DNA from 2 places in the Streptomyces sp. Ag109_G2-15 genome. Region 1 is predicted to be linked to the other one. Evidence: riboswitches for the same ligand, from Rfam matches in the RefSeq annotation. Region 1 holds a riboswitch; the other holds the start of a gene.
What was found. Region 1 has a riboswitch for ZMP and ZTP ahead of CRP49_RS39920 (bifunctional 5,10-methylenetetrahydrofolate dehydrogenase/5,10-methenyltetrahydrofolate cyclohydrolase). Riboswitches for the same ligand answer to the same signal wherever they lie in the genome.
Positions count from the first base shown of each region.

Region 2: it holds a riboswitch for ZMP and ZTP, as region 1 does, so the genes downstream of both, CRP49_RS08315 (glycine hydroxymethyltransferase) here and CRP49_RS39920 (bifunctional 5,10-methylenetetrahydrofolate dehydrogenase/5,10-methenyltetrahydrofolate cyclohydrolase) in region 1, are expected to answer to the same signal.

Region 1 covers NZ_OCNI01000002.1:757,790-761,758, forward strand. Annotated here, with positions in the region: gene CRP49_RS39905 (nuclear transport factor 2 family protein) at 1-16, shown strand, start outside; gene CRP49_RS39910 (MarR family winged helix-turn-helix transcriptional regulator) at 41-589, opposite strand; gene CRP49_RS39915 (hypothetical protein) at 650-1,492, shown strand; ZMP/ZTP riboswitch at 1,985-2,065, shown strand; gene CRP49_RS39920 (bifunctional 5,10-methylenetetrahydrofolate dehydrogenase/5,10-methenyltetrahydrofolate cyclohydrolase) at 2,089-2,937, shown strand; gene CRP49_RS39925 (CU044_5270 family protein) at 2,938-3,921, opposite strand.
Region 2 covers NZ_OCNI01000001.1:1,940,457-1,944,425, reverse strand. Annotated here, with positions in the region: gene CRP49_RS08325 (glutathionylspermidine synthase family protein) at 1-1,023, shown strand, start outside; gene rocD (ornithine--oxo-acid transaminase) at 1,020-2,225, opposite strand; ZMP/ZTP riboswitch at 2,328-2,419, shown strand; gene CRP49_RS08315 (glycine hydroxymethyltransferase) at 2,452-3,900, shown strand.

The sequences.
Region 1 (3,969 bases):
GGCATGGGACGAGTAGGAAGGAAGGTCGCGAGGGTCCAGGTCACCTCCCGGCTGACCTGGACCTTCTCGGCCCGGGCGACGCTGGGCCGGGCGCGTCCGCGCCGCCCTCGGTGGCCAGGACCAGTTTCCGCAGCAGGTCTGCAAGCGTCCGCCGCTCTTCTTCGGTCAGCGCTGCGAGCAGCACGCCCTCACCCGCGTCCTCCGCTGCCGCGTGCGCCTCGAACGCGGCATGCCCGGCCTCGGTGAGCCGTACCCGCACCCGTCGGCGGTCGCCGGTCTCGTGGGTACGGGTGATCAGCCCGGCCTCCTCGACGGGCGCGAGCCGCGCCGACAGCGCACCGCGGGTCAGCCCGAGCCGGTCGGCGAGCTGCGAGGGACTGGACTCGTACGGCGGCCCGGACCTGCGCAGCATCAACAGCACCTTGTACTGCCAGTACTTCAGCCCGTCGGAGTCCAGCACCTCCCGGCGGGCCTGGGCGGTGTGCCGACCGAGGATCGCCAGCCGGGCGATGATCGCCTCTTTCACCGGGTCCAGCCAGTCCAGTTCGCGCACCCAGACGGCCACGTGCCGGTCCACCGAGTCCTGCACTGCCTGCCTCCCGCAGTGGTTTTCTTGTGGATCATTTTTCGGGTAACTACTTTGCCCGGCATGACACATGCTGCGCACGCCTTCGTCGATGTCGATGAACTTCTCGATGCCATAAAGGAGTTGAGTGTCGCGGGCCGCTGGGACCGGGCCGCACGGCTGCTGGCCTCGGTCACCGTCGAAGAGCCCGCCGACCACGCGCGACTCACCCGGGCCGCCGCCGAAGTCGCCCTGGACCGCGACTGGTTCGCCGGGACGGACACCGCGGCCGAGCGGATCGATGCAGCCGAGAAGGAGTTCCCGGACGGCGACTGGGACACGGACTTCCTCCGGCTCAGGCACACCTACTCCCGGCTGCTCCTGGTCGACGGCGCCCTGCGCATCGGCCCGGACGGCAAGGACCCCGAGGCTCTCGCCACCCTCCTCGACCGGGCACGGGAGCTGCACGCCGGGGCCCCGGACGAGGTGCGCCGGGGCTGGGCGGCGATGTACCGCGGGCTGATCACGGAGAACCACTTCGCCGACCGGACGGCCGCCGCCACGCACTTCACGGACGCGCTGCGGGCCGGGGAGGACGGCGCGGACGGTCTACTGGCCCGCGAGGCACTGCGGCACCTCGGCGGTCAGGACCACGACACCGGAGACCACGAGCGGGCCGGGGAACGCTGGCGCCGGGCCACCGCGCTGGGCGCCCGGGCCGGCACGGTGCCCGGCACCCTCTCCCAGCAGCTGCTGCTGGCCGTCCTGGCCCGGGACGCGGGCGACGAGGCGGGCGCCGTCGCGCTGGCGGCGGAGATCGTCCGCTGGGCCGAGGCCATCGGCGCGGACCGGCTGGCCGGCCAGGCGTCGGCGTTTCTCACCGGGACGGATCCGACGGCGCTGCCCGCTGCGACGGACACGGACTGAGGACCGCCGCTTGCGTCGGCAGACGCGGGCTGGGCCCGGGCCGACGGGGCGGCACCGTCCTGGCGACCAGAGCGGGGGCGCCGGGCGGGCGCCGGGCATGCCCGTGCGGGGAGCTGGCCCCGCCCCCGGCATCCACCCACGCCGGCCACCGCGGTCTGGGCCCGGGACCGACACGGCCAACACCGCCCGAACCACCAGAGCGGGGCGCCGAGCATGCGCCGGGAATGCCCGTGCCGGAGGGGAGCCGCCCCCCCGCCCCGACATCCACCCACGCCGGCCAGCGCGGTCTGGGCCGGGTTGGCGCGGCCGACACTGCCCGAACCACCAGAGCGGGCGCGCCGGGCATGCGCGCGCGGGAAGCTGCCCCCGCCCCGGCATCCACCCACGTCCGCCGACGCGACCTGGGCCCGGGCCGGCGCGGCCGACACCGCCCGCACGCCAGCCGCATCGGCCGACGCAGCCTCAGTGCCGCTCGTGCTCTCGGTTAGTCTGTGGGCGGGCCGTGACTGGCGCTGAGGTGGAGTACCACCGGGGAGCGGTCCGTGGAGGATGCCGCGCGCCTGGGCGATGAAGGTCAACCCAGCTCAGGAGTGCAGATGACACAGGCCCGGCTCATGGACGGCACCGCCCTCGCCCGCCGCATCGTCGAGGAGACCGCGAAGAAGGCCGCCGATCTCACCGAACGGACGGGCAGCGCGCCCTGTCTGGCCACGGTGCTGGTCGGCGAGGACCCGGCGTCCGTCACCTACGTCCGCATGAAGCAGAACCGCTGCCGCAAGGCCGGCATCGAGTCCCGGCACGTGGCGCTGCCCGCCGCCACGACCACCACCGAACTCGTCGGCGCCCTGCGGGAGTTGTCGGCCGACCCAACCGTGCACGGCATCCTGCTCCAGCACCCGATGGGCGACCACATCGACGAGCGGGCCGCGTTCGAGGCGATCGCGCCGGAGAAGGACGTGGACGGCGTCACCTTCGCCTCGTTCGCCACAATGAGCTTCGGTCTGCCGGGCTTCGTCTCCTGCACGCCCGGCGGCATCCTCAGGCTGCTCGACGAGTACGACGTCGACCCGGCAGGGAAGCGGGCCGTGGTGGTGGGCCGCAGCGCCATCCTCGGCAAGCCGGTGGGCATGCTGCTCCTGGCCCGCGACGCGACCGTGACGTACTGCCACTCGCGCACCCGGGATCTGTCGGCCGCGGTGCGCGAGGCCGACATCGTGGTCGCCGCCGTGGGCCGGCCGCGCCTCATCCGGGGGCAGGACATCAAGCCGGGCGCGGTCGTCATCGACGCGGGCTACAACCCCGGCAACGTCGGCGACGTCGACTTCGACTCCGCCGTGGAGCGGGCCTCGCTGATCACGCCGGTGCCGGGCGGCGTCGGCCCGATGACGATCGCCACCCTGCTGGAGCAGACCGTCGACGCCGCCGCCCGGCAGCTCGGGGTGTGATCAGCGCATCCAGGCGCTGTAGTCCATGACGTCCCCGGCCTTGACCCCCCACTCGGGCTCGTCCTGGGTGAAGGTGGTCTCCAGGCCGAGGACGGCTCCGGTGCGGGGGTCGAGGATGAGCATGCGCCGACCTCCCCCGCCCTCGCCGCCGTACACGTACGCCTGCCCCGGGCGACCGAGGCGGTCCGTCACCTGCCCCACGGGCCGCAGCCCCTGGGCGTCCGCCAGGACCCGGACGAGCGCCGCCGACTCACGGGCGCCGAGCGTCCAGTGGTCGAGCAACTCCCTGACGGCGTCGAGGAGTTCGGGGGTGCGCGGGGAGTCGGTACGGACGGTCTCGGCGAGGTAGTCGCGCAGGGCGGCCGGGGTGTGCGGCGGGCGTGCCTCGGGCGGGTCGTCGCTCCAACTCGGCGGGTAGGTGGTCCGGCTGAGGACGTGACCGTCCTCGACCAGTCGCGGCTCGCCGCCCTCGTCGGTGAGGACCGGGCGGCCGCGGTGACGCGGGTCGGTCGCCACGACCAGCTCGGTGTGGCTGTCGTCCGCCCTCCAGCGCACGACCCGCTCCTCGGGGAGGGTGACGGGCGGCTTGTCGTCACTCATGCCGAGGCTCCACGACTGCACATGCGTGCCCTTGAGCAGGCTCGGTGTGTCGTCCTGCGCGGCCGCATCGGCAAGGCCGGCCAGCTCCTTCAGGGGTACGGGCGTGGAGTGGGCCCGGACGGTCAGCGGGCGCGGCGCGGCGAGGGCCGGCGGGGTGCTCGGGCCGCCGATCAGCACGGTCAGGGCGGTGACCAGGACGACTGCGGTTGCGGCGAGGCCCCAGAGCAGCCGGGCACGCGGGACGATACGGCGGAGCGGCCGGTCCTCGCTCATCAGCCGCCGGAGCCGCCGCTCGGCGCGGTGGTCCAGCGGCCCGTCGCCGAAGTGGGGGCCGTCGGCCGGCACCGGGTTGGCGCGGCGGAGGAGTTCGAGTTCTTCAGCCATGTCGGTGTTCCTTGCAGGGCGTCGCGTCAGCAGCGGGCGCGGGTGGGC
Region 2 (3,969 bases), on a different contig from region 1:
GAGACCGTCGAGGAACTGCAGGCCATGTGCCTGGCCGCCGCCGAGCACATCGTGGCCGAGGGCCGCCTCGCCGACCTCGGCATCACCGACCCGCGCGTCGCCGCCGCCGTCACCGAGGCCTGGCAGCGCCGCGCCGAACTCCCCTCCGTCTACGGCCGCTTCGACCTCCGCTACGACGGCACCGGACCGGCGAAGCTCCTGGAGTACAACGCCGACACCCCGACCTCACTGGTCGAGGCCGCCTCACCCCAGTGGTTCTGGATGGAGGAACGCTTCCCCGGCGCCGACCAGTGGAACTCCCTGCACGAGCGCCTGGTCGACGCCTGGCGCAGGCAGGCCGCGCTGCTCCCGCCGGGCAGCCCCCTGCACTTCGCGCACTCCTCCGCCGACGAACTCGGCGAGGACCTGATGACGGTGGCCTACCTGAAGGAGACCGCCGAACAGGCCGGCCTCGCCACCGACTGGATCTCCATGGAGGAGATCGGCTGGGACACCCTCTCCGGCCGCTTCGTGGACAACGGGCTCCGGTTCATCCGCAGCATCTTCAAGCTCTACCCGTGGGAATGGCTCACCACCGACGCCTTCGCCGGGCACGTCCTCGACACCCTCGACAACGGCGGCGGCACCGGCACCACCCTGTGGATCGAACCCGCCTGGAAGATGCTCCTGAGCAACAAGGCCCTCCTGGCGATCCTCTGGGAGCTGTACCCCGGCCACCCGAACCTCCTGCCCGCCTACCTGGACGGCCCGCGCGAGCTGGCCACCCACCAGGGCTACGTCGCCAAGCCGCTACTCGGCCGGGAGGGCGAGGGCGTCACCGTGCACGAGCCCGGCACGCCCGCCGCCCCGCGCGAAGAGCCGTGCTGCTACCAGCAGTTGGCCCCGCTGCCCGCCTTCGACGGCAACCACGTCGTGCTCGGCGCCTGGGTCGTCCAGGACGAACCGGCGGGCCTCGGCATCCGCGAGTCCTCGGGCCTGATCACCGACGGGTACGCCCGCTTCCTGCCGCACGTGATCCTCTAGCCCTCCAGCACGGCCGAGAGCTGGGCGAGACCCCAGTCCAGGTCCTCCTTGCTGATCACCAGCGGTGGCGCGATCCGGATCGTCACACCGTGGGTGTCCTTCACCAGGACACCCCGGTCCATCAGCCGCTCGGACACCTGCCGGCCCGTCCCGACCCTCGGCGCGATGTCGACCCCGGCCCACAGCCCGCGCCCGCGCACCGCCGTCACCTTGCCGGTGCCGAGCAGGGCGGCCAGCTCCCGGTGCAGGTGATCGCCCAGCTCGGCGGCCCGCGCCTGGTACTCGCCCGTCCGCAGCATCCTGATCACCTCCAGCGCCACCGCACAGGCCAGGGGGTTCCCGCCGAACGTCGATCCGTGCTCACCCGGCCGGAACACCCCGAGCACCTCGGTGCTCGACACCACCGCCGACACCGGCACGATCCCGCCGCCCAGCGCCTTCCCCAGCACGTACACATCCGGTGCGACCCCCTCGTGCTCGCACGCGAAGGTCCGCCCGGTCCGGCCCAGCCCCGACTGGATCTCGTCGGCGATGAACAGCACGTCCCGCTGCCGGGTCAGCTCCCGCACCGCCGGCAGATAACCGGCCGGCGGGACGATCACCCCCGACTCGCCCTGGATCGGTTCGAGCAGTACCGCGACCGTGTTCTCGGTGAGCGCCTCCCGCATCGCGGTCAGGTCGCCGTACGGCACGATCTGGAAGCCCGGCGTGTACGGCCCGAAGTCCGCCCGTGCCTCGGGGTCGGTGGAGAAGCTGATGACCGTCGTCGTACGGCCGTGGAAGTTGCCGCTCGCGACCACGATCTTCGCCATCTCGGCGGGCACCCCCTTGATCCGGTACCCCCACTTCCGGGCCGTCTTCACCGCGGTCTCCACCGCCTCGACACCGGTGTTCATCGGCAGCACCATCTGCATGCCGCACAGCGCGGCCAGCTCGGTGCAGAACGCGGCGAACCGGTCGTGGTGGAACGCCCGCGAGGTCAGCGTCACCCGCTCCAGCTGCGCCTTGGCCGCCTCCACGAGCCGCCGGTGGCCGTGCCCGAAGTTCAGCGCCGAGTACCCGGCCAGCAGGTCGAGGTAGCGCCGCCCCTCGACATCCGTCATCCAGGCCCCGTCCGCGGTGGCCACGACCACCGGCAGCGGGTGGTAGTTGTGCGCACTGTGGGCGTCGGCGGCGGCGATGAGCGTCTCCGTAGCGTTCACGGGAACTCCAGAGGGCCAGAGAGTCGGGATGCATCCCCCTTCTTATCCTCGCTCGCATGGTGGACGCGGGACCTGCGCGATCCGACGCGCCCGGTAGGCTGATCAGCGGGCCGTGACTGGCGCGCTAGGGATGGGACCGACCATCGGGGAGCGGCCCGAGCGGTAAAACAGTGCCGTGCGCCTGGGCCGAACGTGAACGCTGTACACACGCCGTCCGGAGGTCCCCATGCCAGAGCAGCCCCTGTCGACCGAGTCCACCGCCTTCCGCGCCGCCCTCGACGTCATCCGTGCCGTCGAGCCGCGCGTCGCCGACGCCATCGGCCAGGAGGTCCACGACCAGCGCGAGATGCTCAAGCTGATCGCCTCCGAGAACTACGCCTCCCCGGCCACCCTGCTGGCGATGGGCAACTGGTTCAGCGACAAGTACGCCGAGGGCACCATCGGCCGCCGCTTCTACGCCGGCTGCCGCAACGTCGACACGGTGGAGTCCCTGGCCGCCGAGCACGCCAAGGCGCTCTTCGGTGCCCGGCACGCCTACGTCCAGCCGCACTCCGGCATCGACGCCAACCTCGTCGCCTTCTGGGCCGTGCTCGCGGACCGCGTCGAGGTCCCGTTCCTGGAGAAGACCGGCGCCCGCCAGGTCAACGACCTCTCCGAGGCCGACTGGGCCGAGCTGCGCCAGGCCTTCGGCAACCAGCGCATGCTCGGCATGTCCCTGGACGCAGGCGGCCACCTCACCCACGGCTTCCGCCCGAACATCTCCGGCAAGATGTTCGACCAGCGCTCCTACGGCACCGACCCGGCCACGGGCCTGATCGACTACGAGGCCCTGCGCGCCCAGGCCCGCGAGTTCAAGCCGCTGATCCTCGTCGCCGGCTACTCGGCGTACCCCCGTCTGGTGAACTTCCGCATCATGCGCGAGATCGCCGACGAGGTCGGCGCGACCCTCATGGTCGACATGGCCCACTTCGCGGGCCTGGTCGCCGGCAAGGTCCTGACCGGCGACTTCGACCCGGTCCCGCACGCCCAGATCGTCACCACGACGACCCACAAGTCGCTGCGCGGCCCGCGCGGCGGCATGGTCCTGTGCGACGACTCCCTGAAGGACCAGGTCGACCGCGGCTGCCCGATGGTGCTCGGCGGCCCGCTCCCGCACGTCATGGCCGCGAAGGCCGTCGCCCTGGCCGAGGCCCGTCAGCCCTCCTTCCAGGACTACGCCCAGCGCATCGTCGACAACTCCCGCGCTCTCGCCGAGGGCCTGATGAAGCGCGGCGCCACCCTGGTCACCGGCGGCACGGACAACCACCTCAACCTGATCGACGTGGCCACCTCCTACGGCCTCACCGGCCGCCAGGCCGAGGCCGCCCTGCTCGAGTCCGGCATCGTCACCAACCGCAACGCGATCCCGGCCGACCCGAACGGCGCCTGGTACACCTCCGGCATCCGCATCGGCACCCCCGCCCTGACCACCCGTGGCCTCGGCACGGCGGAGATGGACGAGGTGGCGGGCCTGATCGACCGCGTCCTGACGACGACGGAGCAGGGCACCACCAAGTCGGGCGCCCCGTCCAAGGCCGCCCACGTCCTGGACGAGAAGATCGCGGAGGAGATCGCCCAGCGGGCGACGGACCTGGTCGCGGGCTTCCCGCTGTACCCGGAAGTCGACCTGGGCTGATCAACGCCCTCAGGGGCAGCCAACCCAAGGGGCGCGGGGAACTGCGCGACCAGCTACGACGGTCCGCAG